DNA from 4 places in the Arthrobacter sp. JDC6 genome. Region 1 is predicted to be linked to each of the others. Evidence: riboswitches for the same ligand, from Rfam matches in the RefSeq annotation. Region 1 holds a riboswitch; each other region holds the start of a gene.
What was found. Region 1 has a riboswitch for S-adenosylmethionine ahead of metX (homoserine O-acetyltransferase MetX). Riboswitches for the same ligand answer to the same signal wherever they lie in the genome.
Positions count from the first base shown of each region.

Region 2: linked by a shared signal. The riboswitch ahead of ACV095_RS07450 (aminotransferase class V-fold PLP-dependent enzyme) and the one ahead of metX (homoserine O-acetyltransferase MetX) in region 1 are both predicted to bind S-adenosylmethionine.
Region 3: linked by a shared signal. The riboswitch ahead of ACV095_RS17895 (cobalamin-independent methionine synthase II family protein) and the one ahead of metX (homoserine O-acetyltransferase MetX) in region 1 are both predicted to bind S-adenosylmethionine.
Region 4: linked by a shared signal. The riboswitch ahead of ACV095_RS01520 (DUF1737 domain-containing protein) and the one ahead of metX (homoserine O-acetyltransferase MetX) in region 1 are both predicted to bind S-adenosylmethionine.

Region 1 is NZ_CM151278.1:2,982,547-2,989,764, forward strand. Features, by position in the region: gene mmsB (3-hydroxyisobutyrate dehydrogenase) at 1-751, opposite strand, end outside; gene ACV095_RS13930 (LysR family transcriptional regulator) at 893-1,795, shown strand; gene ACV095_RS13935 (zinc-binding dehydrogenase) at 1,830-2,975, opposite strand; gene ACV095_RS13940 (MFS transporter) at 2,984-4,366, opposite strand; gene metX (homoserine O-acetyltransferase MetX) at 4,533-5,648, opposite strand; SAM riboswitch class IV at 5,661-5,776, opposite strand; gene ACV095_RS13950 (bifunctional o-acetylhomoserine/o-acetylserine sulfhydrylase) at 5,877-7,199, opposite strand.
Region 2 is NZ_CM151278.1:1,589,928-1,597,145, reverse strand. Features, by position in the region: gene rsgA (ribosome small subunit-dependent GTPase A) at 1-555, shown strand, start outside; gene hisN (histidinol-phosphatase) at 600-1,412, shown strand; SAM riboswitch class IV at 1,565-1,678, shown strand; gene ACV095_RS07450 (aminotransferase class V-fold PLP-dependent enzyme) at 1,715-3,133, shown strand; gene ACV095_RS07445 (class I SAM-dependent methyltransferase) at 3,236-3,994, shown strand; gene ACV095_RS07440 (metal-dependent transcriptional regulator) at 4,040-4,753, shown strand; gene ACV095_RS07435 (fluoride efflux transporter FluC) at 4,725-5,162, shown strand; gene ACV095_RS07430 (fluoride efflux transporter FluC) at 5,159-5,557, shown strand; gene ACV095_RS07425 (hypothetical protein) at 5,620-5,997, shown strand; gene ACV095_RS07420 (S1C family serine protease) at 6,046-7,029, opposite strand; gene ACV095_RS07415 (pyridoxamine 5'-phosphate oxidase family protein) at 7,192-7,218, shown strand, end outside.
Region 3 is NZ_CM151278.1:3,875,716-3,882,933, reverse strand. Features, by position in the region: gene fbaA (class II fructose-bisphosphate aldolase) at 1-537, shown strand, start outside; gene ACV095_RS17905 (DUF3151 domain-containing protein) at 538-960, shown strand; gene ACV095_RS17900 (uracil-DNA glycosylase family protein) at 1,308-1,937, opposite strand; gene ACV095_RS17895 (cobalamin-independent methionine synthase II family protein) at 2,139-3,347, opposite strand; SAM riboswitch class I at 3,361-3,464, opposite strand; gene ACV095_RS17890 (M14 family zinc carboxypeptidase) at 3,649-4,737, shown strand; gene ACV095_RS17885 (adenylosuccinate synthase) at 4,976-6,265, shown strand; gene ACV095_RS17880 (YegP family protein) at 6,454-6,825, shown strand; gene ACV095_RS17875 (RNA polymerase sigma factor) at 7,120-7,218, shown strand, end outside.
Region 4 is NZ_CM151278.1:334,550-341,767, reverse strand. Features, by position in the region: gene ACV095_RS01545 (aminodeoxychorismate lyase) at 1-501, shown strand, start outside; gene ACV095_RS01540 (pyridoxamine 5'-phosphate oxidase family protein) at 561-1,025, shown strand; gene ACV095_RS01535 (TetR/AcrR family transcriptional regulator C-terminal domain-containing protein) at 1,064-1,768, opposite strand; gene ACV095_RS01530 (hypothetical protein) at 1,993-2,247, shown strand; gene opgC (OpgC domain-containing protein) at 2,342-4,807, opposite strand; SAM riboswitch class IV at 5,033-5,148, shown strand; gene ACV095_RS01520 (DUF1737 domain-containing protein) at 5,162-5,437, shown strand; gene ACV095_RS01515 (rhodanese-like domain-containing protein) at 5,434-5,844, shown strand; gene ACV095_RS01510 (O-succinylhomoserine sulfhydrylase) at 5,845-7,053, shown strand; gene ACV095_RS01505 (glutamate--cysteine ligase 2) at 7,190-7,218, opposite strand, start outside.

The sequences.
Region 1 (7,218 bases):
CCAGCCCAATGTCCTTGTTCGCCAGCTCTGTGGTGAAGGTGGGCGCGAAGCCGTTGTTCGAGGCTGCGGTAGGAACCACGCCGGGCACCGGGTACCAGGTCCGCAGTGCCCACGAGTCGCCCGAGGAGACAGAGGCAATGTTCCAGAAGACCTGCTTGTCCAGGCCCAGCCGGTCGGCGAGCACAGCGCCCTCCGCGGTGGAGGCCAGGTTGATGAAAAGCATCAGGTTGTTGCAGATCTTGGCCGCCTGCCCCGTGGTGGGGCCGCCCGTGGGGATGATGTTGGCGGCCATGGGGCCGATGTAGCCCGTGGCGTCCGCCACGGCCCCCTCTTCGCCGCCAACCATGAAAGTAAGCGTTCCCGCTTCCGCCCCGCTCATTCCACCCGACACTGGCGCGTCCACGAAGCGGAAGCCAGCGGCAGCAGCGGCGTCGTGCAGTTCCTGGGCGGAGGCGACGTCGATAGTCGAGGAGTCAATCAGCAGCGTCCGGGTGTCCGCGTGCGCCAGCACGCCGTCCCCGCCGAGATACACCGCACGGGCATGTTCGCCCTTGGGCAGCATGGTGAACACGGCGTCCGCACCATCCACCGCTTCGGCGATGCTGGCGGTCCGCTTGACGCCGCCTGCTTCAGCGGCTGCCAGGGCTGCCGGGTTGAGGTCGAAACCGCGCACATCATGCCCGGCTTTCGCCAGGTTTACGGACATGTGGCCGCCCATGTTGCCCAGGCCAATCCAACCGATAACTGCCACGAGTAAGCTCCTTTGCTTCCATTCCAGCCGTACTGCCGGCATGTCTGTGTCAACGATCACACCCTGCTAGAGTGCAATCAAGGGGAAAAATCACAGAGGCCATGTGCATTGCTGCACATCGAAGGAAGGACCGGAGTGGACCTGAGACGGTTGCCAAGCCCCGACGACCTGCTCATCCTGCTCACCGTTGCCCGCCTGGGCCGGTTCAACGCGGTAGCCGAGACGCTGGGAACAACCCACACCACCATCTCCCGCCGCATCCTCGCCCTGGACAGGCAACTGGGCGGCCGGACTTTGGAACGCAGCCCGCAGGGTTGGGAGCTGACGCAGCTCGGTGCCGCGGCCGTGGAAGCGGCAGAGGCGATCGAAGGTACCCTTGGCTCGCTGTCCGGCCTGATCAGCCAGGACCAAAGCACCCTCGCCGGCCTGGTCCGCGTCGCCACGACGGACGGCGTGGGGGCAGTGTTCGTCACCCCGTCGCTGGTGCGGCTCCAGCAGCAAAACCCGCAGCTGAACATCGAAATGCTCAGCGCCACCCGGAAAGTCAGCCAGAACCGGTCGGGCGTGGACCTGGAGATCGTGGTGGGCCGGGCGGACGTCACCACCGCGCAGACAATCTTCCTGAGCAACTACTACCTGCGCCTCTACGCAAGCTCAGCGTATGCCGCCCGGCATGGCCTGCCGGAAACGCTCGACGACGTGGGGCAGCACGGGTTTGTGTCCTACGTCGAGTCCGCACTCCAGGTGGCGGAGCTGGGGCCGCGCTGGTCCTCGCAGCTTCCGCTGCCCAGGACGAGCTTCCAGGCCACCAGCGTGTTCGCCCAGGTGGAGGCGGTACGGCAGGGTGCAGGCATTGGGCTGCTGCCCAACTTCATGGTGGCGGGCTGCGGGGACTTCGTGCCCGTCCTGGCGGCCGACTTTGAGCGCCAGCTCCCCATCTGGGCCGTTGCCCGCCCGGAGTCGCTCCGGTCCGCACCGGTCCAGGCAGTGATTGCGGCACTCAAGGCGGAAATGAAGGAGCGCTCCGGGGTGCTGGCGGGGTAAGCGCTGTTCTTGCGGACCCAGGCCCCCGCACAAGTCAGGCCTGGAACAGCCGCCTTACCACCTGCCCGGATGCCAGCGCATCCAGGCCCTCATTGATCTCGCTGAGCGGCCGGGTGTCAGTATGCAGCAGCTCAACCGGCAGCCTGCCTTCGCGCCAGAACGCCAGGTACTGCGGAATGTCGCGCGCCGGCACGGCATCCCCCATGTAGGAGCCCAGCAGCCGTTTTCCCGCCCCGGCAAACTGCAGGGCCGGCACCGTCAACTGGGCGGACGGATGGGGCAGGCCCACCGACACCACGGCGCCTCCCCGCGTCACCTGCTCCAGGCAGGAGGCGATAACGCCTGCTGATCCCACCGCTTCAATGGCAACGTCCACACCGTCCCCGGACGCTTCCGCGATCAGCCGTGCCGCGTCCTCCGGCGTTCCCACCGATGTGGCGCCGGCGTCGCGGGCCAGCTGGTGCTTGCCTTGGTTTGGATCGATGGCAATGACGTCGGCGGCTCCAGCGAGGCGCGCTGCCATGACGGCTGACAGGCCCACGGCTCCGAGGCCGAACACCGCTACGGACTGCCCCGGACTGACAGCCGCGGTATTCAACACTGCACCCATTCCGGTGAGCACGGCGCAACCAAACATCGCGGCAACCGTGTCCGGGACGTCGTCGTCGATCACCACCACCGATTCCCTTGCCACCACTGCGTAATCGGCGAAGGCCGAGACGCCAAGGTGGTGGTTGATCCGTTCCCCTGCCGGAGTCCGCAGCAGTGCCGGCCCGCGCAGCAGGTCGCCGGAGCCATTGACCTCTGCTGCACGGTGGCAGAGGGCCGGCCGGCCGGCCAGGCACGCACGGCACCCGCCACAGCTCGGCACGAAGACCAGCACCACATGGTCGCCGACGGACACGTCGGACACGCCGGCCCCCACGGACACCACCCGACCCACCGCCTCGTGGCCCAAGGCCATGGGCAGCGGCCGGACGCGGGAACCGTCCACCACCGAGAGGTCCGAGTGGCAGAGGCTGGAGTACGTGATGGCAACACCAAGCTCACCGGCGCGGGGCTCCGGCTGCTCCAGTTCCTGCACCAGCAGCGGAGCGGCCTCGGAGTAGGTCTGCTTCCCGTTGCCGGCCCCCGTGGTGGGGGCGGCGGGAACGGTGGAGTACAGGACGGCGGCTTTCACGGATCCTGCTACTTCTTGCGGGCGGCAAGGAGGTCGGCGGTGCCCTGGGCGTCGGCGGCGTCCACGTCGTGCAGCGAGATGCCGCGGGTTTCCTTCAGGAAGTAGACCGCGACGGCGGTAATGGCGCAGGCGATCAGCAGGTAGACCGCCACGGGGACGGAGGATTTGTAGGCGCCCAGGAGCGAGGCGGCGATGATCGGGGCCAGGGATCCTGCAACGATCGACGTCACCTGGTAGCCCAGGGAAACCCCGGAGTAGCGCATCCGGGTGGGGAACATTTCCGCCATGATGGCAGGCTGCCCGGCGTACATGAAGGCGTGGAACACCAGGCCGATCATGATGGCCGCCAGGATGATGGCATCGTTCTTGGTGTCCATCATGGGGAAGGCGAAGAAGCCCCAGGTGGCCCCCATGATGGCGCCGGCCATGTAGACGGGCCTGCGGCCAAACCGGTCCGACAGCTTGCCCACCATGGGCACGACGGCGAAGTGCAGGGCGTGGGCAAGGAGCAGCAGGAGGAGGATGCGGGTGGTGTCGGCCTGGACCACGGTTTTCAGGTAGGTGATGGAGAACGTGACCACGAGGTAGTACAGGATGTTTTCCGCCAGGCGCAGGCCCATGGCGGTGAAGACGCCGCGGGGGTAGCGCCGGAATACCTCAGCGACGCCGTAGCCCTTGTGGCCGGCTTCGACCTCTTTGCGGGCTTCGAGGAAGATCGGTGCGTCATTGACCTTGGTGCGGATGTAGTAACCGATCAGGACGATCACCGCGGACAGCCAGAACGCTACGCGCCAGCCCCACCCCAGGAAGGCGTCCTGGGTCAACGTGGAGGACAGGGTGAACAAGACGGCGGTGGCAAGCAGGTTTCCCAGCGGCACTGCCGACTGTGGCCAGCTGGCCCAGAAACCGCGGGATTTGCTGGGGCTGTGTTCGGCCACGAGGAGGACGGCGCCGCCCCACTCGCCGCCAACGGCAAAGCCCTGGGCGAACCGGAGGACCACCAGCAGTGCGGGAGCCCAGTAGCCGATCTGCTGGAACGTGGGCAGGCAGCCCATGAGGAAGGTGGAGACGCCTACCAGGATGATGCTCAGCTGCAGCAGCTTCTTGCGTCCGAACTTGTCGCCGAAGTGGCCAAAGACGATGCCGCCGATGGGGCGCGCCACGAAACCGACGGCATAAGTGAGGAAGGCGGCGATGATGCCATCCAGTTCTGTGCCGGCGTTGGGGAAGAAGGCCTTTCCGAACACCAGGGTGGCAGCCGAGGCGTAGAGGAAGAACTCGTACCACTCAACAACGGTTCCGGCCATGGAGGCCGTAACCACTTTCTTAAGGCCTGAAGCCTTGACGTCGGTTTCCTCTGTGCGCCTTGCGGCGGAGCTTTCCGTACTCATGCGAACTCCTTCGGCGTCGTCGTCGACACCACGGGGACCAATCAATGGCGGCCGGGTGTGATGCACACCACGAACGCACCGGATTCGATTGAGTATGGTCTGCCTGCGGTGCAACCTCAACGCCGATTAGTGCAGAAGGCATCTGCAGGAATGCACATGCGGGGCGCTAGGCCAGGAAGCTGCTCCGGAGCTGGCTGCCCAGCTGCCCGATCTCTGTCAGGAACCCGTCGTGCCCGATCGGCGCCTGGATGACGTGCACGTCCACGTCCCCCGGCAGGGCCTGGGCCAGCTCACGGGACTGCGACGGGAAATACAGCCGGTCCGAATCCACGGCGGCCACGAAGAACCTGGCGGTGGACCTGGCCAGGGTTTCGGCCAGGGTTCCGCGGCCCCGGCAGATGTCATGGCTCATCAGCGCCTCGGTGAGGGCGATATAGCTGTTGGCGTCGAAGCGCTTCACGAGCTTGCTGCCCTGGTGGTCCAGGTAGCTTTCCACCTGGTAGCGGCCGCGGGCGGCCAGAGCCTCACCCTTCAGGGGCGACTCCGGCGCCTGGGGTTCCCGGCCGAAGCGGCCTTCCAGTTCAGCCGCGGACCGGTAGGTGATGTGGGCAATGCGCCGGGCAAGTGCCAGCCCGGCTTCCGGGCAGGGGCCGCCATAGTAGTCGCCGCCGTTGAAATGTGGGTCCTGCCGGATGGCCAGGGTCTGGGCCTGCGCGAAGGCGATCTGTTCCGCCGTGCTCGCGGCACCCACGGAGATGACGGCGCAGCGCTGCACCCTCTCCGGGTAGGTCACTGCCCATTCAAGGGCGCGGGCGCCGCCCATGGATCCGCCCAGGACAGCGAACCAGCTGCTGATGCCCAGCTGGTCAGCCAGCCGGGCCTCTGCCACCGTGCTGTCCCGCAGGGTGACCAGGGGGAAGCGGGAGCCCCAGGGGGCTCCGTCCGGGGCGGCCGAGGACGGGCCCGTGGACCCGTAGCAGCCGCCCACGATGTTGACGGACACCACGAAGAACTTGTCCGTGTCCACGGGAGCGCCGGGACCGGCCAATTGTTCCCACCAGCCTTCTTCGTCCGTGTCACCGCGGGTCACGTGGGTGCTGCCGGTCAGGGCGTGCTCGATCAGGATGGCGTTGCTGGCGTCGGCGTTGAGCGTGCCCCAGGTTTCGTAGGCCAGCGTGACGTCCGGGAGGTATCCCCCGGCTTCAAGTTCCAGCCCTCCGATGGAGGCGTAGCGGACAATTCCGTGTTCGGGGATGGTGGTTCGGGCGACGGTAACCGTCATGGCAAGACCTCTTCTACGCGCTTGCCTGCCGTCGTCTGACCGGCAGGCCAGGTCCTCACCCGGGGCACCCCACCGCGGATGGAGGGTTGCCGGCCAGCAAGCCGGGGCTGTCACTGGCACTCATGACCTGGTTCGAGTGTACGAAACACCCCCCGCTCCAGGCCAAGAGTGTGACTGGTTGTGACTTCCCCGCTTGCCGGCCCTCCCGGCGTCAGCCCTGGCGCGCTTTTAGCTCTGGGCGCCTTTGGCAGCGCGGAAACCCGCTTCCAGGTCGGCCAGGATGTCATCGATGTGCTCCAGGCCAACAGAGAGCCGGACCAGTCCCGGATTCACCCCGGCCACCGCTTGCTGCTCCGGCGAGAGCTGGCTGTGGGTGGTCGACGCCGGGTGGATGACCAGGGAGCGGACGTCGCCGATGTTGGCCACGTGGGAGTGCAGCTCCAGGGCGTCGACGAAGCGCTTGCCCGCCTCCGCTCCGCCGGCAAGGTTGAAGGCCACGACGGCGCCCGTTCCCTTGGGCCCGTACTTGCGGCCACGCTCGTACCAGGGGCTGGAGGGCAGCCCGGCGTAGGCGACGGATTCGACGTCGTCCCTTCCTTCCAGCCAGCGCGCCACTTCCGTGGCGTTGGCAATGTGGCGTTCCACCCGCAGGCTCAGCGTCTCCAGGCCCTGGGAGATCAGGAAGGCGTTGAAGGGGGAAACCGCCGAGCCAAGGTCGCGCAGCAGCTGGACGCGGGCCTTGAGGATGTAGGAGAGGTTGGCCCCCAGTGTACCGTCGGCGCCTAGGTCGCGGGCGTAGACCAGGCCGTTGTAGGTGGGGTCCGGGGTGTTGAAGCCGGGGAACCGTTCAGGGTCATTGCCGAAGTCGAATTTGCCGGAGTCCACGATCACGCCGGCAATTGCGGAGCCGTGGCCGCCCAGGTATTTGGTGGCGGAGTGGATCACGATGTCCGCACCCCACTCCAGTGGGCGGATCAGGTAGGGCGTGGACAGGGTGTTGTCCACGATCAGTGGCACGCCTGCCTGGTGGGCCACCTCCGAGATGCCTTCGATGTCCAGGACGTCCTGGCGGGGATTGGACACCACTTCACCGAAAAAGAGCTTGGTGTTCGGCTGGACGGCGTCGCGCCACTGGTCCAGGTTGTCGGGATCCTGGACGAAGGTGACCGAGATGCCGAACTTCTTCAGGGTGTGGGCGAACAGGTTGTACGTTCCGCCGTAAAGACTGGGGCTCGCCACAATATGGTCCCCCGCCTCCGCAATGTTCAGCACCGCGAACGTCTCGGCGGCCTGGCCAGAGCTCAGCAGCAAAGCGGCCAGGCCTCCCTCAAGGCTGGCGATCCGCTGTTCGACGGCATCCTGGGTGGGGTTGCCGATCCGGGTGTAGATGGGTGCAAGTTCGGCGAGGGCAAAGCGGTTGGCTGCGCTTTCGGCGCTGGGGAACACGAAGGACGTGGTCTGGTAAATGGGGAGCGCGCGGGCTCCTGTGGCACTGTCGGGCTCCTGGCCGGCATGGATCTGGCGGGTTTCGAAAGACCATCCGTTGGACATCCAAATCTCCTTTGACGTG
Region 2 (7,218 bases), 1.4 Mb from region 1:
AAGACGGCGGATGCGCAGGCGTCGGGAATCGATGCCCGGTCCGATGACGGGCTCTCGGCGCGGCTGGACAGCGCCGCAGTGGCGGCGCTGCGGGACCATCTCGATGGCAAGGTCACCGTTATGCTGGGGCACTCCGGCGTCGGCAAGTCCACCATGGTGAACGCCCTGACCGGCGCCGAGCGGGCCACCGGCGGCGTGAATGCCGTGACCGGGCGCGGCCGCCACACGTCATCGTCGGCCCTTGCCTTGCGGTTGGCGGACGCGCCTCCCGGCAGCTGGATCATCGATACCCCCGGCATCCGTTCCTTTGGCCTGGCGCACGTGGACCCTGACCGCATCCTGCGCTCCTTCCCGGACCTCTCCCCCGGCATCGAGAACTGCGAACGGGGCTGCAAGCACACCGCAACCGCAGTGAACTGCGGCCTCGACGACTGGGTGGCAGGCGGACACGCAGGTCCCACCGGCGCGGCCCGGCTGGCCTCGCTGCGGCGCCTGCTTGGTACGGACCCGCGGATGGAAGCACAGGAAACCAAGGAGCTCGGCAGCGTCAACTGACGCGTTCTCCCGGCAGAACCGTCCACAGACGGTAGTTTGGAACCATGATCCAACCCGCTTCGAGCTACAACGATGACCTGCGCCTGGCCCATGTCCTGGCCGACTCCGTGGATGACCAGACCATGAGCCGCTTCAAGGCCCTGGACCTCCACGTTGAGACCAAGCCGGACCTGACGCCGGTCACCGACGCGGACAAGGCCGCCGAGGAAGCCATCCGGGGCCAGCTCTCCCGTTCACGCCCCCGCGACGCCGTCCTGGGCGAGGAATTCGGCAGCACCGGCCACGGTTCCCGGCGCTGGATCATCGACCCCATTGACGGAACCAAGAACTTTGTCCGCGGCGTTCCCGTATGGGCCACGCTGATCGCCCTCGTGGATGAGGGCGAACCGGTGGTAGGCGTCGTCAGCGCCCCGGCCCTGGGCAAGCGCTGGTGGGCGGCGAAAGGCATGGGCGCGTACATGGGCAGGTCCCTTGCCGCCGCCACCCGCCTTCGCGTGTCCAACGTGTCGAAGCTTTCCGACGCCTCCCTCTCCTACTCCAGCCTGGGCGGGTGGAAGGAACGCGGAAACCTTGACGAGTTCCTCGGCCTTACCGAGGACGTTTGGCGGACCCGGGCCTACGGGGATTTCTGGTCGTATTGCATGGTGGCCGAGGGCTCTGTGGACATCGCCTGCGAACCCGAGCTGAACCTCTATGACATGGCTGCCCTGGTGCCGATCGTGGTGGAGGCCGGCGGCCGGTTCACATCCCTGGAAGGCGAGGACGGCCCGTTCGGCGGGAACGCCCTGGCCACAAACTCAATCCTGCACTCGGAGGTCCTGCACCGATTGAACCCGTACCTGGACGATCTGCTGTAACTCACGCGCTTTCCACGTTTGAACGAATAATGCGACGCCGGACACCTCCCAAGGCAGGTGCCCGGCGTCGTTTATTCGGCGGCGCGTAACAAAGCCCTTAACAATTGCCGCGGCTTCAGTCCTGGCCGCCCCATGTCCTACGCTTTTATGCAGGTCACGAGTGCCAGCGCAAAACCCCGGTTTGCTGGCCGGCAACCCTCCATTCGCGGTGGGGTGCCCCGGGTGACGACCAGGCCGGTCCGGAGCGGATCCGGCAAGCGCGGATTCCACTATGCCGGAGTCCTGTACCAAGTGAGGTCTCTGTGACAACTGCCACCGTCTCCCCCCAGCCCGTCATTGCCGAAGCTGCCGTCCCCCATGCACGCCACGCCGCAGCCGGCCGGCCGCTCGCTGCCGTCACCGGCGCCGAAATCCAGGCGCCCCTGATTTCGGGCGGCCACGTGCGGTACGCCAACCTCGATTACGGCGCCTCCGCCCCGGCACTGTCCGTAGTGTCCGCTTACCTGAATGAGATCCTCCCCTACTACGCCAGCGTCCACCGCGGGGCAGGGTACGCATCCCAGATCAGCACCTCCGTGTACGAGAACGCGCGCAGCATCGTCAGGGATTTCGTGGGCGGCCGCCCGGATGATTCGGTCATCTTCACCCGCAACACGACGGATTCGCTGAATCTGCTGGCCGGCTGCCTTCCCGTGACCGATGGCCGCCACGACGGCGAAGTGCTGTACCTGGACATCGAACACCACGCCAATCTCCTGCCGTGGCAGGGCGTCCCGCACCGCAGCATCGTCGCCGCCGACACCATCACCGGCACCCTTGAGGCCGTACGTGCCGAGCTTGGACAGGGCGGTGTCAGCCTGGTCGCGGTCACCGGGGCCTCCAACGTGACCGGCGAAATCCTCCCCATCCGGGCGCTGGCCGCGCTGGCCCACGAACATGGCGCACGGATCGTGGTGGATGCGGCCCAGCTCGCGCCGCACCGCCGCATAGACATCAGCGCGGATGACGTCGACTACCTCGCCTTCTCAGGCCACAAGCTGTATGCGCCCTTCGGCGCCGGCGTCCTGGTGGGGCGCCCGGACTGGCTGGACGCCGGCGTCCCGCACCTCGCCGGCGGCGGCGCCGTCAAGGAAGCCAGGCTCGACGGCGTCAGCTGGGCCACCGGCCCGGCCCGCCATGAGGGGGGCTCGCCGAACGTCCTGGGGGCCGCCACGCTGGCCCGCGCCACCCAGGTCATTGCCGGCCTGGACCAGGAACGCTGGCACGCCCACGAGTCCGCCATCCGCTCCTTTTTGGTGGAGGGACTCCAGCGGATCGACGGCGTCACGGTTCACCAGATCTTCAAGGACACCAACCCCGAAACGGACACCATCGGGGTGGTCAACTTCTCCGTCGAGGGTTACGACGCAGGACTGGTGGCGGCGTACCTTTCGGCAGAGCATGGCGTGGGCCTGCGTGACGGGCGCTTCTGCGCCCATCCCCTGCTGAAGCGCCTGGGCCTGCCGTCCGGTTCCCTCCGCGCCAGCTTCGGCGTCGGTTCGCGCCTGGAAGATGCCGAGCGCCTGCTGGCCGGCATCCAGGCGCTCCGGAGCAACGGGCTGGGCTGGGACTACGTGGTGGACGCAGGCCGCTGGGTCCCTGCCAACGACACCCGCACCTACCCGCACTGGGCGCCCAACACCCCTGGAACAGCCGGCGCAGCGCCCTGCATCGACGACTGACGCCGGAGACAGGCCATTCCTGTTTCAGCCGGCTGACCGCGCGTCAGGGGAATGCGGTAAATTCGAAAGGTACCGCAGGACGTCAGCTGAAGGAGGCCACGCGTGGTTCGGGGTGGCCCCAAGCTTGATCACGGGCGGCGCAGGGAACTGGGCCGGAGCTTCCAGGACGGCGGCAGGCACTACCAGCGCGTCCGGCCCGGCTACCCTGAGGAGTCAGCCCGGTGGCTGGTGCCCGCCGACGCCCATGAAGCCCTCGACGTGGGTGCCGGTACCGGAAAGTTCACCGCGCTGCTGCTGGACATGGGGCTGGACGTCACGGCCGTGGACCCCTCGGCGGACATGCTCGCCCAGCTCACGGAACACTACCCGGCTGCCACGGCGATGCCGGGGACTGCCGAGGCGACAGGCCTGCCCGACGCCAGCTTCGACGTCGTCACCGTAGCCCAGGCGTGGCACTGGTGCGACGCCCTGGCGGCAAGCACCGAACTGGCCCGCGTGCTGCGCCCGCACGGAACCCTCGGCCTGGTGTGGAACCAGCTGGACACCTCAGTACCCTGGGTGCACCGGCTCTCCCGGATCATGCACGCAGGCGACGTCTACCGGCCGGGGCACAAGCCCGTCATCGGCCCGGAGTTCCAGGGGCTCGAAGGGCATGTCACCCACTGGCAGGACACAGTGGACACCACGGACCTGATGGAACTCACTAAATCCCGCAGCTACTACCTCCGGGCCGGCGAGTCAACGCGGGCCAAGGTCCTGGCCAACCTGGACTGGTACCTGCACGAACACCTTGCCTACACCCCTGACCAGGAAATCGACCTTCCCTACCTCACCCTGGCTTGGCGGGCCGTCAAGGCATGACGGCGCATCCCGTATGGCGCCTGCAGAGCCGGTAGGCTTGGATTCGTGAAGACCAGCGCGCCCTCCTCCTCGATCGAGGATTACGTCAAGGTCATTTATTCCTTTACCGAATGGCAGGACAAGCCCATCACGTCCTCCCAGCTCGCACAGCGGCTGGGGGTGGCAAATTCCTCGGTTTCGGAAATGGTCCGCAAACTCAAGGACCAGGGCCTGGTGGACCACAAGCCCTACAGCGCCGTCACGCTGACCGAGGCCGGCCTGCGGCTGGCGCTGTCCATGGTCCGGCGCCACCGGCTGATCGAGACATACCTTGTCCAGCGGCTCGGATACAGCTGGGACGAAGTCCACGATGAGGCTGAACAACTCGAACACGCCGTGTCGGACACGTTCATCGAACGGGTCGCCGCCAAGCTCGGGGACCCGAAGCGTGACCCGCACGGCGATCCAATCCCCACGGCGGACGGGCAGGTGCTGATGCCGCGCGCGCGCCTCCTCGCCGAGCTGGACCAGGGACATACCGGCAGGATCACCCGGATCAGCGACGACAACCCGGAACTGCTGCGCTACCTGGCGGCCCAGGCCATCGACCTTGATGCGGACGTCGAGGTGGTGGGACGGCGGCCTTTCGGCGGAGCCCTGGTGGTGCGGATCGGTGGTCCCGGCGGCGCCCGTGAGTACGATTTCGCTGAGGAAATCGCCTCGGCGCTCTGGGTCTCCAGCGACGCGCCGCATGCCGGCTGCGCCCTGGACGGGCTCTGACGTGGCGTTGCCCACCGCCCGTGCCTGGCTGGCTGTCGCCGCCGGCGGACTGATCGGCAGTGAGCTGCGCTACGGGCTGGGCCTGGCGTTTCCGGACGCGCCCGGTTCGGTCCCGTGGGCCACGCTGGGCATCAACATCAGCGGCAGTTTCGTCCTCGCGGCTTTGACCACCGTCTGGATGGCACGCCCGCACACGGCCTTCTGGCTGCGCGCCGGCATCGGGCCGGGCCTGCTGGGTTCCTTCACCACCTTTTCCGCGGTCATTTTCGCCTCCGACCAGTTGGCACGCGCGGGTGAGCACCCCGTATGGCTCCTTTACCTGGGCTTGTCGCTGTTGCTCGGTCTTTCGGCGGCCGGCCTGGGCTGGCGCACCGGAAGGCTCATCGCCCGGAACCGGGGCCCGGCATGATCACGGCAGCCCTGGTGGGAGTGTTTGGCGTGGCCGGGGCGCTGCTGCGGTTCGGGATCGACAGCTGGTTCGCACACCACAGCAGCATCCGCAGCGTCCGCACCGATGGCCGTGCGGCGTTGCACTGGCCCTGGGCCACCCTGCTGGTCAACGTCGTCGGCTGCTTCATCATCGGTCTGGCACACGGCCTGACCGCCGGGCTGGGACTGGGCGCGGAATGGCAGGTGGGTTTGGCCACCGGACTGGCCGGCGGACTTACCACCTTCAGTTCGTGGACCACCGCCACCATCCGCCTGCTCAGCGAAGCACGGTTCGGCGCCGCGGCCCTGAACTTGGCGGTCAACCTGGGCCTTGGCTTTGCTGCCGCGGCCGCTGGCAGTGCACTGGCTTCCTAGCGACGCTGTTCCCGTTGGGGGCCCGGCCGGCGATTTGGCGGCCTCCCGTATGGTGGAAGGTGATGATCAGCAGACGCGACGCCGCAATAACCCTTGATGTTCCCCTTGAGATGGCGCAGCGCCACGGCCTGCCGAAGTGGATGACGGAGGCCGAACTCCGCGCCATCCTCGACAATCCTCCGCCATGGCTGGTGCAGTCACGCGCCAACCGCACGGGCAAGCGGCCGGTGTGGGTGCACCTGGAATGCGCCGTCTGTGGCTATGAGGAGGCGGCCCGGCCCAAGAAGTGGTGGCCGGACTTCACCTACGTGGTATGCAGCCATCATGCGCCTTCCGATGTTCCCGCCGTCCGCCCCGGGTGCGTCCGCAGCGAGTACGACGGCGTGGGGACCCGTTTCGTGGGCATCGCGGACGTGGAAGCGCCTCCGGTCCGTCCCTAGGCCCGCCCAGGTGACGTGCCCCGGGGACCTTCGGTCCGGCGTCGGGCATTATCCTGCGCCGTTGCCTGTCATTTCTTCCGGGACGGCGGTGAGGTGCAACTCGGTGCCGTCGCGGAGTACCTTCACGTCCAGCGGCTCGCCGATGGCATCGGAAAACAGGAGCCGCTGCAGGCTTTCGGCGTTGCTGACGGGACGTCCTCCGGCGGTGACGATAATGTCACCCGCGGCAAGGCCCGCTTTGTCCGCCGGCGAGCCGGGCAGGACCTCCACGACGCGGAGCCCTTCGCGCAGCCCGCTGCGGATCACAGCGCTGGGGTTGAGCTGGATGGGCGTGCTGACAAGGCCCAGGTAGGCACGGCGTACCCTCCCGTCTGACAGGAGCGCGGAGATGATCCTGCGGGTGGTGGCATTGATTGGTATGGCGAGCCCCAGCCCGGCGCCCGCCACTGCGGTGTTGATGCCGACGATCCTGGAGTGCGTGTCCGCCAGCGCTCCACCGGAGTTGCCTGGGTTCAGCGCTGCGTCCGTCTGGATAACGTCCTCGATCACTCTCCTGTTGCCGCCCGCCCAGACTGGAATGGCCCGGCCCAAACCGCTGACCACGCCCGCGGTGACTGACCCCGCCAGGCCCAGTGGGTTTCCGACGGCAATCACAAGCTGGCCCACGCGCAGGGTCTCGGCCGCGCCGAACTGAGCAGGTGGCACCTTGGGCCGCGAACCGTGAACCACTGCTAGATCGGACAGGGGGTCGGCTCCCACCAGTTCCAGTTCCATCCGGCTCCCGTCTCCAAACACCGCAAAACCGTGCCGGGTGCCTGCCACGACGTGTGAGTTGGTGAGCAGGTATCCGTCCTCCGTGAAGAGAACGGCCGAGCCGGCGCCCACCCTCACCCTGCCGTTGCCCCTATTCGCGGTCATCTCGATGGCTGCCACGTGGGGCGTAACCGCTGCCGCGACACGCATGACCGTTTGCGAGTACGAGTCCAGGACGTCCTCGTCTCCGGTGGATATGGGTTCCCGCGCCTGTTCCATGACGCACCTCCGGTCTGGTGCCGCTTCCGGCAATCCATGCCCTTTACGGGTCCTTACGGGAGACAACAATGGCCGGGCACGGTCCACTCCCGGTGGAGCTACGCCGTGGGTGAACGCCGGCATTGCGGTGCGGTGCGGCTGTCAAGGCTTTAGGATCGGAGCATGACTGACTCCCCTGCAGGGTCTCAA
Region 3 (7,218 bases), 890 kb from region 1:
ATCGGCACCGTTGGCGGCGAGGAGGACGGCGTGGAAAACGCCATCAACGACAAGCTGTACACCACCGTTGAGGACGCCCTGGCCACCATCGATGCCCTTGGCTCCGGTGAAAACGGCCGCTACATCACGGCCCTGACCTTCGGCAACGTCCACGGCGTCTACAAGCCCGGCGGCGTCAAGCTCCGCCCGGAGATCCTCAAGGACATCCAGGCCCAGGTGGGTGCCAAAATCGGGAAGGACAACCCGTTCGACCTCGTGTTCCACGGCGGCTCCGGCTCCTCCGACCAGGAAATCGCCGACGCCGTCTCCTACGGCGTGATCAAGATGAACATCGACACCGACACCCAGTACGCCTACACGCGTCCGGTGGCTGACCACATGTTCAAGAACTACGACGGCGTCCTGAAGGTGGACGGTGAAGTGGGCAACAAGAAGACCTACGACCCCCGCGTCTGGGGCGCCTCCGCCGAAGCCGGCCTGGCAGCCCGCGTGGTGGAAGCCACCAAGCAGCTCGGTTCGGCCGGAAAGACCTTCTAGATGTCGGACGAGTTCCGCCGGAACCTGATGGGGCCGGAGCCCACTCTCCTGCCTGCCGAAACCGAGGTGAACGCGCAGCTTGAGGCCGGCCAGGAGGCCCTGGACCTGGTGGCGAAGCACCCAACGTCCTCGCTCCTGTGGGCCGTCCTGGCTGAGGAGGCGTGGACGGAAGGCCGCACCATCGACTCCTACGCCTATGCCAGGGTGGGTTACCACCGCGGACTGGATGCGCTGCGCCGCAACGGCTGGCGCGGCGTGGGGCCCATCCCCTGGGAGCATGAGCCAAACCGCGGGTTCCTGCGGGCCCTCTACTCCCTGGGCCGGGCCTCGTCGGCCATCGGCGAGGCTGAAGAGCCGGAGCGGATCGAGAAGTTCCTGAACGATTCCGACCCCACGGCAAAGGCAGCCATCGAGGGCGAATAACTCCCTGGGCCAACGCCCGCACTGTTTCCTGGTGCAGATTGCCAGGGAGGGGTTCGGGCTGGGAACGACGGCGGGCGGTCACCTTTCAATGAGAAGGTGACCGCCCGCCGTCGTATCCGGCCTGCAATGCGCCGTCCCTCGTTTCGGTTAAAAGAATCGAAGGGCCAGGGGAGGAAAGGAGGAGCTGCGCGAAGCGTGGGAAAGCAGGAGAAAGCGCGTCTCAGGTTCCGTGACTACTACTCGTGGATGTCGTACGCCGACTTCACCACCTGGGTTGAAGCCGAAGACGAATCGGCCCGGGAATTTCGTTTACTGAGTCCGATGCCACAGGCTGAGCGGCGCAGGACTTAAGGTTTGGCAATACCCGTGCGGGCCATGGCGTCTGCATAGGCAGTGCGCATGTCCTCCAGGTACTCCTCCTGGCGGGCCGGGGAACCGGCGAAGGCGCGGCCGCTCAGCGAGCGGACCTTGTAGGTCTTCAGGCCGCGGCGCCAGAGGAGGGGCACCTCGGTCTTCAACAGCAGGTTAGCCAGGCGGTTGGCTTCGGTGCCATGCGCCACGATCACCGAGGCGCGGGGGACCAGGGCCAGGAACTTCAGCAGGGGCTTCAGGCCTGACTGGATCTGGTCCGGAGTGAACTTGCCGTTGGCTTCGCCCGGGACGTGCCAGGGGTGGACGTTCCACGGCATGACGAACTCGGGGCGCAGGCCAAGCTTCCACTGGATCCCCAGCATGCGGGTAACAGCGTCCTGGTCGCCGGGGGTGATGAACCCGGACGGATCCACCTCGCCGATGTTGGAGAACAGGCTGATGATGCGGCATTCCTCCACGTCGTGCATGGGGTCCACGTAGGGCACCACGGTTCCGGGCTTGGCCTCCTGCAGGGAATCACACAGTTCGTTGACGGCGGCAACGCTGGGTTCGTAGCGGCGGCTCATGAGCTGTTCGTGGAATGTTTCGGGTGCCAGGGCTGTCATGAAGTGCTGGATCTCCTGCGGGGATTGGCGTTGCTGCCGCCACGGACATGGGCGCACGGCGGCACGGCACATCAGTGGCGGTTGATTGGGGTGGACCAACTCCTGGTCGGCCTACTCCAGTTTAGCAAGCCCAGGCAAGCGAAACGCCGGCCGCCCCTTCCGGTGATGGAAGGCACAGCCGGCGCGTCGGTGCGGGAGCGGCTAGAAGAGGCGCTTCGAGGCGCGGCGGGCACCCTCACCCAGTGCCTCCAGCTTGGCGAAGGCGATCTGCGGGTGCACCCTGCCGCCCAGGCCACAGTCGGTGGAGGCAATGACGTTCCCGCGGCCCACGAGGTCCGCAAAGCGGACGACCCGGTCCGCCACCAGGTCCGGGTGCTCCACCACATTGGTGGCATGCGAAACAACGCCCGGGATGATCACCTTGCCCTCGGGGAGCTTTGTGTCCTCCCACACCCGCCATTCGTGTTCGTGGCGGACGTTTGCCGCTTCAAAGGAATAGGCGCCGGCGTTGACCTGAAGCACAGAGCCGATGATGTCGGCGAACGGGATGTCCGTGGTGTGTGGGCCGTGCCAGGATCCCCAGCACACGTGCAGCCGGATCTGCTCCTGCGGCAGCCCGCGCAGCGCCCAGTTGGTCGCTTCGACGCGCAGCTGGATGAACTTCAGGTAATCGTCCAGGGACGGCTCGGGATTGATCTGGTCCCAGCTTTCGGCCAGGGACGGATCATCGAGCTGCACCGTAAGGCCGGCCTCGATGATGGCCTTGTATTCCTCCCGCATGGCATCAGCGCAGGCGTAGACGAGTTCCTCGTCGCTCTTGTAGTACTCGTTGGCTACCCGCGCGCATGAGCCGGGGGAGAGGGAAGCCACGAAGCCATCCGTGAGGCCTGCGGCGGCGAGCCCGGTCTTCAGGTTCCGGATGTCCGAGGCCACCAGGTCCTGGCCCGTGTAGGTCAGCGGTCCGGCGATCTTGGGCTGGGCAACGCTCCTGCGGTGGGTGAGGATGCCGGATGCGGGATCGCTGTAGGCCTCGTTGAAGGCCTGCCGGTCGCGCCGGTCCGGGAACGAGGTCAGGACAACGTTGCCGGGGGACGAGCGGCGGACGCCGGACTCGGCCCAGCGGTCCACGGTGGTTGGCTCAAGGCCCCCGAGCCGGGCGAAGGAGTAATTCCACCACGCCCCGTAATCCACCGAGCTGGACATGGTGTGCCCGTACTCGCCGTCGTTGGGGATGTCGATGCCAAGGTCCTTCTGGCGCTGCACCACGTCCACTACGGAGGCTTCGAGGAGTTCCAGGAATTCCGGCGTGATGCCGTCGGCTTCCTTGGCGGCGTTGGCCGCAATGAGTTCAGGGGTGCGGGGCAATGAACCGGCGTGGGTCACGCGGATACGGTCGGTGTTCTGGGACATGCTGGAATCTTCCTTTCCATCGGTCCTGGCAGTAGCACCTTCGGCCGGCAGGAGTCTGCTGGGCCGTGGTTGCTGCGGCGTCATCGAGCCAGGTCTCTCGGCCGCTCCGGATGGTCCACTCTCAGATAAATCGACGCGCGTGGAGCCGGGCAAATCCGCACCGCTTTATGTCGTGGGCATGTCCGGCCGGCCGCCGGCGGCAGGACCGGAACGTACTTACAGTGTTTGTCCAGCATATTGACAGGTTTCGTTAAGCTTGGTTGGCTGAGTGTCACATGCCTCCGCTGCGACGGAGCGGCGGATGCCACCCGAGCACTCGAAAGAGGTAACTGTGACGAAATCCCTCAGGGCCCTCGCCGCCGCAGGCGCCCTGTCGCTCGCTGTCGTCGCAGCAGGTCCGGCGCCCCTGGCCGGCGCCGTAGGCGAAGGGCCTTCCTACGACGGCAACGGCCAGATCACCACGTCGAAGCTGGCCACCTACGACCAGATGGTCTCGTTCCTGAAGGACCAGGATGCGCGCCAGCCCGCCATGGAGCTGGAGGTCATCGGCCAGACCGTCAAAGACCGCGACATCCACCTGGTCAAGTACATATCGGACCCGGCCAAGCCCACCATCCTGTATTTGACCCAGCAGCACGGCAATGAACAGCTCACCACCGAGGGTGCCCTCGAGTTCGTCAAGCACCTGGGCACGGGCAAGTCGGCAGGCATCCTGGACGGCGTGAACATCCTCATCGTGCCCATGCTCAACGCGGACGGTGCCATGGGGGATGTCAACTTCTCCCTGGACGACTACCTTGCCAAAGGGGACCGCCACCTCACCCGCTACAACGCGGAGGGCGTGGACCTGAACCGGGACCATGTGGCCAAGGTCCAGCCGGAGACCCAGGCGCTGCACAACAACGTGATGCGCAAGTACCGCATTGACTACATGATCGACCTGCACCACCAGGGCACCCGCGCCGAGCGCGACGGCAAGCTGGTTTCCGGCTCCATCCTGTACCCCACCACCCCGAACGCCGACCCCTCCGTCGTCGAGAAATCAAAGCGGCTCGGCGCCGTTGTCTTCAACAACGTTGACTCCACCGGCTGGGGCCACCTGGGCAGGTACCAGGGCGGCAGCGCCGAGACCATCAGCCGCAACGGCATCTCCGTGGAATACGGCATTGCCACCCTGCTTTTCGAGATGCGCGGCATGTCCGACCACTACCTGGATGGTTACGCGCTGGGGCAGCGGAGCAATGGCTACCTGATCAAGCAGACGGTCACCACGCTGGCGTCCACCGCCGCGGCCATCGCGGATGGATCCATTGCCGACGCCGACACCTCCTTCTGGGACACGCTCGCCGAGCAGACGTCCCGGCCCGCGGGGGAGGCCGAGGACGAGTAGGAGGCCCGGCGCCCGCCGCGGCCCATATTTGCGAAAGGGCCGCGGCGGGCCACAACAGTGGACAAAGTGCCCCATCGGCTAAACTTGGGTGGTAAGAGCCCCGGAACTCTTGCTTCGCCGTGCCGTGCTGCGGCTGTGCGAAGGCCGGTATGTTCGGGGCATTCTCATGAACGGCGCTGCATGGGCCCGCCACCAGATGGCTGGACCCGGGCAGCCCGAACGAATGGGGGAGGATCCCATGCCAGCAATTGTGATCGTAGGAGCCCAGTGGGGCGACGAAGGAAAAGGCAAGGCCACCGACCTTTTGGGCGGCCGTGTTGACTACGTCGTCAAGCCCAATGGCGGCAACAATGCCGGGCACACCGTCGTCGTAGGCGGTGAAAAGTACGAACTCAAGCTGCTGCCGGCAGGCATTCTCAGCCCCAACGCTGTTCCCATCATCGGCAACGGCTGCGTGGTGAACCTCGAAGCCCTCTTCCAGGAAATCGATGGGCTCCAGGCCCGCGGTGCGGACACCTCGAAGCTGCGGGTTTCCGCCAACGCCCACCTGGTGGCCCCGTACCACCAGGTCCTGGACAAAGTGACCGAACGCTTCCTGGGCAGCCGCGCCATCGGCACCACCGGCCGCGGCATCGGCCCCGCCTACATGGACAAGGTGGCCCGGCTGGGCATCCGCGTCCAGGACGTCTTTGACGAATCCATCCTCCGCCAGAAGGTGGAAGGCTCGCTGCGCCAGAAGAACGAACTCCTGGTCAAGGTCTACAACCGCCGCAGCGTTGTCGTGGACGAGATCGTGGACTACTTCCTGTCCTTCGCCGAGCGGCTCCGTCCGCTGGTCATCGACAGCACCCTGGTCCTGAACACCGCGCTGGACGAGGGCAAGGTGGTCCTGATGGAAGGCGGCCAGGCTACGTTCCTGGACGTGGACCACGGCACCTACCCGTTCGTGACCTCCTCCAACCCCACCGCCGGCGGCGCGTCGGTTGGCTCCGGCATCGGGCCCACCCGCATCTCGCGCTCCATCGGCATCATCAAGGCCTACACCACCCGCGTTGGCGCCGGCCCGTTCCCCACGGAACTCTTCGACGAGATGGGCATGTACCTGCAGAAGACCGGCGGCGAATTCGGCGTCAACACCGGACGCCCGCGCCGCTGCGGCTGGTACGACGCCGTCCTGGCCCGGCATGCCTCCCGCGTCAACGGCTTCACGGACTACTTCGTCACCAAGCTGGACGTGCTCACCGGCATCGAACAGATTCCCGTGTGCGTGGCCTACGACGTGGACGGCGTCCGGCACGATGAAATGCCCATGACGCAGACCGAGTTCCACCACGCCAAGCCCATCTTCGAGTACTTCGACGGCTGGACCGAGGACATCACCGGGGCACGCACCCTGGCGGACCTGCCGGAGAACGCCCGGAATTACGTGCTGGCCCTTGAGAAGCTTTCCGGAACCCGGTTCTCCGCCATCGGCGTGGGCCCGGACCGGGACCAGACCATCGTGGTGAACGACCTCATCAACGATTGACACCCCCCAGGGCAGCATGACGACGGCGGCAGGCCACCTTTGCGGGTGGCCTGCCGCTTGTGCGTCCCGGGACGTTCGGCCCCGGGTGGAAAAGCAATTTACACAGGCTTAACGCGCACGGTCTTGTGAGGCTGCACGCGTACCGGCAAGACTCGGTAGTACCCCCTGGTGCCCAAGGAAGGATCGTCATGGCCGGAAAATTTGAAGCATTCATTGACGCTGATTCGTTGTTCCGGTTCCGGCTCCTGGCCCCGGATGGCGCAGTGGTGGCTGTCTCCGGGCCGTACCATGACAAGCAGGCCCTGGCGGCAGGGATCGCTGCCGTGCGTGAGTGCGCCGGCACCGGCCTGGTCACCGACCTCTGTCCCGCCGGGGCCGTATCCCGTCCCGCAACCGTGCCCGTAGCGGCAGCCGCCGCCGTTCCCGCGGAGCTGCCCTCCGCCGTCGTACCTGTCTGTGGCGACGAGCGCCTGCCCGCCAGGCTGCACTTTTTCGCGCTGGCCAAGGCATCGCGCAGGCAGGCGACGCCGCCCCGGTGGACCAGGGCAGCTGCCCGCTGACAGCCGCGGAACGGCTGCCAAAAAAGTTTTTGAAATCGCGTAACCCTTTGGGGGTGCGCAGCGATTACCCCTATGAAGTGCCGGTCTGGAACCTGTCCCCCATCACGTTCCAGACCGGCTCTTTTGTTTTCCGCCCAGCCGGCTTCAGGTGCCGGGAGCCCGCAACGGCCCGCTTACCCGGCGCCGTGGCGCTTCCGGCAGCGGTTGTTACTGAAGGGTAAAGTAGGGGCAGCGTTCCGGATGTACTGAGCGTTCACCTTGCCAACTCCCTCTTTGACGGAAAGCACTACGTCAGTGACCGATGCACAGACAGACGAGGCTCCGGACCAGCCAACTCCCGGGACCGCTGCCTTCAGCCTCGTCTACAAGACGTACGCGTCGCAGGTGCTGGGC
Region 4 (7,218 bases), 1.9 Mb from region 1:
GTCATCCTCCTTGACCGCGGCTACGACAGTGACGTGGCCGAACGGGCACCCTGGCTGCTTCTGGGCGCCAAGACGCTCTCCTACGCCGTCAACATGGCAGCGCTGCGCCACGCGCATAAACAGGGCGCCGACGACGTCATCTTCACGTCCTCCGATGGCCGGGTCCTGGAAGGGCCCACCTCCACGGTGCTGCTGGCGCATGTGGAGAAGTCCGACGACGGCACAACAGTGAAGCGCCTCATCACACCACAGCTGGACAGCGGCATCCTGCCTGGAACGTCACAGGGGGCTCTCTTTGCTGCCGCCAAGGCGGCGGGCTGGGAACTGGGCTACGGGCCGCTGGTGCCACAGGACCTCCTGGACGCAGACGCGGTCTGGCTGATCTCCAGTGTCCGCCTGCTGGCGCCCGTGAACCGGATTGACGGCAGGGAGATCGGCACCCCGTCTGTGCAAAAGGAACTGACCACAGAACTGAGCGGACTTTTCGCCGGCATCCATTAGCCCGCAACAGGCAGGGCCGGCCCTTTTCCCGCCCCGGCATCACCCGTAAGGTGTGCACCATGGACTCGCACAAGCTGCCGATCGAAAAACTGTCCTTTGACGACTGCTGGGAACTCCTTGACACCGACACGGTGGGCAGGCTGGCCATCGTGGTGGACGGACATCCGGAAATCTTCCCCGTGAACTACGTTGTCCACCTGCGCAGCATCGTCTTCCGCACGGCACCCGGCTCAAAACTGTGGGACGCGAAAATGGAACGCCCTGCCGCACTGGAGATCGACGGCTACGACCCCACCACCGAACTGGCCTGGAGCGTGGTGGCGCGGGGCAATACCGGGATCATCGAAGACCAGGCCGTCAAAGATGCGGTGGACAGCCTTGGCCTGGAGCCGTGGCAGCCCGGCGAAAAGGCAAACTACGTCAGGCTGAACGCCAAGGCGCTGACCGGACGCAGGTTCCAGGTGAACCGCCCGGACGTCTGGAACACCCGCCTCCAGGACCGGCGCCGGGCGTCATTCGAATAGCGGCCGCTCAACGACCACGCCTTTACACGGCCGCTCCGTCAGGCGCTGGAGCCTGCCGCCTGCCGTGAAAGCTGGGCTTCCAGCCCGGACAGCAGGATGGTGAGCCCTTGGTCAAGCTCCTTGGCGCCGTCGTAGTCAGCCAACGCCGGCGCCAGCGCACGCAGCCGGGGGAATTCCTTCGCGGGCAGCCGGTGGAGCCCCAGCCGCAGCAGCACCTCGTTCTCTTCCGGGTCCACCACGTACTCCTGCAGTTCGTTCAGGAGGTGCCCGTAGAGGAAGCCGTAGTAGGCGCGGTAGACGTGCAGCGCATCAGCCGGCTCGAATCCTGCCGCCACCAGCAGGGTCAGGATCTGCTCCAATGGCCGCAACGTGCCCAGCGGACGCATGCCCAGCGGCGTGGAGAGGGGCCGGGTCACCAGCAGGGGGACAACGTTGGGATGCTTGAGCGCCAGCATCCGCAGGTTGTGGGCGATGCTCCGCAGCTGCGCTTTCCAATCCGGGTCCTCCGGATGAATCGGAAGCTGGTTGAGCACCAGCTCAGAAACCCCGTCCAGCAGCGCGGCGCGGTTCTCGGCGTAGCGGTACAGGCTCATCGGGTCCCGGCCAAGCTCCTGCCCCAGGCGGCGCATGGTCAGTGCATCCAGTCCTTCGGCATCAACCAGTTCCAGGGCCTTGGCCAGCACGACCTCCCTGCTCAGCCTGGCCTTGGCGGGGGTGCGGCCGGAAGCGTGCGGGGGATTCATGGTGTTGTCCTAGCGGTGGAAGTGGCGGCCCGGATTAATCGAGACGGTTGCCTTACTTGTAGTCTACGAGTAAAGTCTACATCGTAGACAGGCGCTGACGACGCTGAGGCCCCAGATGCTTTTCACGGGACCCAACCTATAGATTCGATGGCCATGTGCAGGGCATCAAATCTTGCTGCTGTAGCCGAACGGCGGCGCCGAGCACTTAGCGAAGGGAAGCCATCATGGCACATTCGCAGTTCGATACTTTTCTCCACGAAGCCACCTACCCCGACCACGCCGCTGGTTCCAGCATGGACCGCGACCGCCTCTACGGCCTGTACACCAGCTGGTGCTTCCTCAACCAGCAGCCGGCCGGCACCGAGTCCACCTTCTGGGCAGCCATGAAGCACCGGATCCCGCCGCGCCGCAACGGGCTGCGCATGAAGGGTCCTGCCGCTGCGGACTACATCATGACCAGCTACCCGGGCCTGGTCTGAGACCCCCGGATTCGTAAGAGGCCACCGGGCAGCCGGGTGGTACATGATCAAATGCTGTGGCACGCTCGTGCCGCAGCATTTTTCATGCCCCCGGCTAGGTAGGGATGATCCGGAAGAGGAACCTGGTGCGGACCATCACCCAGAGCAGCCCCAGGACCACGGCGTAGGCCACGGTGTTGAGGAAGATGCTTTGCTGCTGCAGGGCCGGGATGTTGGCCACGACGGCGATCAGCACCACGTGCATGATGAAGACGTACAGCGTGGCCCGGCCCAGCGGGACCAGGAACCAGCCCAGGGCCCGGTCCACCGGTTTCCAGTAGGCACTGAGGAATGCGTACGCAGCCACCACCAGGACCAGGACGTTGAGCAGCCGGCCCGGGGCCAGGTATGTCCGGCCGAAGAAGGCGTCATACATTGCCCGGTAGGACGCATCCGGCAGAAGCGCCAGTCGGACGTCATAGGCGTTGGCCAGGTAGGGGTTGCCCCAGGACAGGAAGGCCAAAGCGAATGCTGCCGTGGTGCAGGCAACCACCACCCACGTGTGGCGCGACAGCCACGCTGTGATGCTGCGCCGATGGTAGCCCGCAACCAGCCCAAGCACGAAAAGCACCTGCCACACCAGCAGCGGGAAGGAGTCCTCGAACTGCGAGGGCAGGATCCGGAACCTGGTCATGGCACCTGCCGCATACACGGCAACCGACACCGCCACGACCCAGATGGCCTTCCCGCGGTTCAGCGCCGCGAGGATCAGCGGGCTGACCAGCAACAGCACCACATAGAGCCCCATGACATTGAACTGCCAGGGACCGAACTGCAGCAGCACGATGGCCGGAAGCACCTGGGGCGGGACGGGGAACTGGAACAGCGATGCCATGCCCGAATAGAGGTCGTAGGTCCGGCCGGCCCCGTTGTGCCCGGCGCCACCGGTCCCCTGGTCCACGAACGTGGTCAGGGCCTCGGTGTGGAAGAACGGGAGCAGGGACAGAAGGAAGACGCCGATCAGCACGGCCAGCGCCGTCAGGTAGAGCTTGCCGGCGCGGCGGGTCGTGAGGTCGACCACCTGCCCGAAGTCCTCCCTGGCCTTGGGCCCGTACACCATGCCCACCACCAGTCCGGAGAACAGGACGAACAGTTCCGCACCCGACACGAAGCCCACGGCCTCCTGGGTGAGCAGCTGGAACAGCGATGCCATGCCCAGGTGGTTCACCACCACAAAGACGATGGCCATCCCGCGCAGCAGATCGATGCGCGAGTCCCTGGCGGAGGGATCCTGGTAGCCCCAGGCCGTGGCTGCGTTGATCCGGCGGGGTATCTGCCACAGGGCCACCAGGAGGATGGCCATGGCGGCGGCAACAGTCCAGGCGGCAGCCCCGGAGAGCGTGTTGGCCCGGACGTAGGTGCTCCCGGATGCCACGTCGGTGACCGGCCCGGTGACCATTGGCGATGCCTTCAGCCTGTCCAGGGCCGCTTTGGCGATGCCCGGCTGTCCCGTGAGCAGCCAGCTGATGCTTGCCACGCCGGTATCCCTGGTGCTGGTGCGCTCGTCCCAGACAACGGCGGCAGTCCGGGCAAAAGCGGGGGAAGTGGCAGTTCCCACCACCTGGTCCCACCAGCCTGCCTTGATGTCCGTTTCCTGCGCGCCGCCGGACGCGGGGCTGTAGAAAGCAGAGGTCTGGAGGAGGAACGGCTTGTTGCGCCCCTCGGAATAGGTGCCGTAGAAGTTTTCGCCGCCGGAGGATGTCAGCATGTCCTGGAGCTCGCCGGCCCTCGGCTCGGAGTTGACGGCGGGGCCGCCGGCCGTGTCGTCGTGATAGGCGGCCAGCCCCACCCAGTCCACTGCGTCGTCACCCGGGTAGTACGGGGCGTAGGCGCTGTCGCTTGAGTTCCAGGCCCCGTCGCCGTTCGTGTCCAGGAGGGAAAAGCCTTCGGTTCCGGGCCGCGGGGCATCCCGGTTGCGGTCAAAGGGGTAGTCCTTGCCCAGGTAAGGCGCCCACACCAAGGTGGCCCGGCCGCCGTCGTACTTCTTGAACGCTGCCGCCACAGCCCTGAAGGCCTGCCGGTACGCGGCGGGCTGCTGGCCCCAGGCCACCCAGCTTGCATTCATGTCCGGGGCGAACCGGATCAGCAGCTGCCCCTTGAACCCGGACGTAAGGTCGCGCACCTGCGCTGCGAATGCTTCCGCTTCCGCGGTGCCGAGCTGGTCCAGGGGCACTGACGGCTTCACCGTGAGCAGGGCGTGGGCGCCTAGGGACGCGGCCTGCTGAAGGAAGCCGTCAAGGTCGTTCCGTTCCGAATCGCGGTAGGGGATGGTGATGTCGTGGCCGAAGACGGCCGGACTGGCACCAAGCCGGCCGCTGAAGCCTGCGGCGGTGTCCTCGCCCCACTCGAGCACCGCGCCCAGCCAGGGCTTTCCCTTCTCCGGCGCAGCGTCCGCCCCATGCGCCGGCGCAGCCGCCAGCAGGGCAAGGAGGCTGACGATGGCCGCGGCCAGGAACGCACCGATGGACGGCCGCCGGGTCCCGCGGATGGCGGCCTGGTGGCGCGATGTGTTTGCCCGCATGCTGACAGGACCCCCGGTGCTCATTGCTGTGACGACGGGGCGGCGCCCCGGTAAGAACTTTATCGGCCCCGCGGCCCCGGGCGGCACGTGGCGGGCCGCCCACCTGCGGCGATGTCCGCCGTCGCGCTTTCCTTCAACCCCGCGCCTCCCTTCAGCGCTGCTCAATTACGGAACATGACGACGGCGGCGGTGCGGCTTGGCGCGGCAGATGTTACGTTTTTGGGGAGTAATGAGTACCGGTGTGAAGCCCTGACTGGCCGGTCGGCAACCCTCCCTTTCGCGGCGGGGTGCCTCAGGTGAATACTCGGCATATCGACCGATTCGAGCTGCAAGCGTGAAAGAAGGAGATCCGTCGTGTCTGACGCACCTGCCCCTGACGAAAAATTGTCCTACCGCCTGATCACCGGACCGGATGACCGTTCATTCTGCGAGCGGATCTCCACGGCCCTGGCCGACGGCTATGTGCTGCACGGCAGCCCGGCAGCCACCTTCAACGGCACCAGCGTGATCGTGGCGCAGGCAGTGGTCCTTCCGGCGGCAATCGCCTCGGCCGATGCCGCGGTTGCCACCGCAGTGGATGAACTGGACGCCGAATTTGAAGGCGAGTTCGACGGCGAGGGCCACGCATGAGCTACGCGGGAGACCTCACGCCCCAGGAAGCATGGGAGAAGCTGGAACAGGGCGCCATCCTGGTGGACGTCCGTACCGAGGGCGAATGGGCCCACATCGGCATTCCGGACACCAAGGCCACGGACAACGACCCCCTCTTCATCCAGTGGACCTTCCCCGGCGGCATCCCCAACCCCGACTTCATCAACGACCTCAGCCAGCAGGCGCCCGAGGACCGTTCAACCGAACTGGTGTTCCTGTGCCGCTCCGGCCAGCGGTCCATCGCGGCAGCCATAGCGGCCACCCGGGCCGGCTTCACCTCCTACAACGTGCTGGAGGGCTTTGAAGGCGAGCCGGACCGCTATGGCGAACGCACCGTCAACGGCTGGAAAAACCGCGGCCTTCCCACCAACCTCGGAAAGAACTAAGTGACCTTCAACCAAGACGCCCCCGGCTGGAACCCCGACACCCAGGCTGTCCGTGGCGGGCTGGACCGCACCAACTTCCAGGAAACGTCCGAGGCCATTTTCCTGAACTCCGGCTTCGTCTACGAATCCGCGGCAGCAGCTGAACGCGCCTTCACCGGCGAGGACGAACGCTTTGTCTACTCCCGCTACGGCAACCCGTCCGTGGCCACCTTCCAGGAGCGGCTCCGGCTGCTGGAAGGCACCGAAGCCTGCTTCGCGACGGCGTCGGGAATGTCCGCGGTGTTCACCGCGCTTGGTGCCCTGCTGGCTGCCGGCGACCGGGTGGTGGCCGCCCGGTCGCTGTTCGGTTCGTGCTTCGTGATTTTGAACGAGATCCTTCCCCGGTGGGGCGTGGAGACCGTCTTCGTGGACGGGCCGGACCTGGACCAGTGGCGCGAGGCCCTCTCCAAGCCCACCACCGCCGTCTTCTTCGAATCCCCGTCCAACCCGATGCAGGAGATCGTGGACATCGCCGCGGTCAGCGAACTTGCGCATGCCGCCGGCGCCAAGGTGGTGGCGGACAACGTCTTCGCCACTCCCCTGCTGCAGCGCTGCGGTGACCTGGGCGCCGACGTCATCGTCTACTCCGGCACCAAGCACATCGACGGCCAGGGCAGGGTCATGGGCGGCGCCATCCTGGGCACCAAGGAGTTCATCGACGGTCCCGTAAAACAGCTCATGCGCCACACCGGGCCCGCGCTCTCCGCGTTCAACGCCTGGGTCCTGACCAAGGGCCTGGAGACCATGAGCCTGCGCGTGAACCATTCCTCCGCCACGGCGCTCCGGCTCGCAGAGTGGCTGGAAGAACAGCCCGCCGTGAGCTGGGTGAAGTACCCGTTGCTCAAGTCCCACCCGCAGTACGACCTGGCGGCACGGCAGATGAGCGCCGGCGGTACGGTCCTCACGCTTGAGCTGGCTCCCTCCGGCGGGCGCTCCGGCAAGGAAGCGGCCTTCGCACTGCTGGACGGGCTGCGCATCATCGACATCTCCAACAACCTTGGTGATTCGAAGTCCCTGATCACGCACCCCGCCACCACCACGCACCGCGCCATGGGGCCGGAAGGGCGCGCCGCCATTGGGCTCAGTGACGGCGTGGTGCGGCTCTCGGTAGGGCTCGAGGACCCGGAGGACCTCCTCCGCGACCTGGAACAGGCCCTCAAGCAGATCTAGCCGCGCGGGAAGCCCTAGCTCCTCTGGGTCCGGGCGACGCGCTTCCTCCTTTTCGATGCGCAGATTCCCTGGCGCGCACCAAATATGGGCCGCGAGGAGGAATCTGCGCGTCGGGAATGGATATGCGCGTCGAAGGTCAGCTCTGGCGGACCCGCAGCAGCTCGG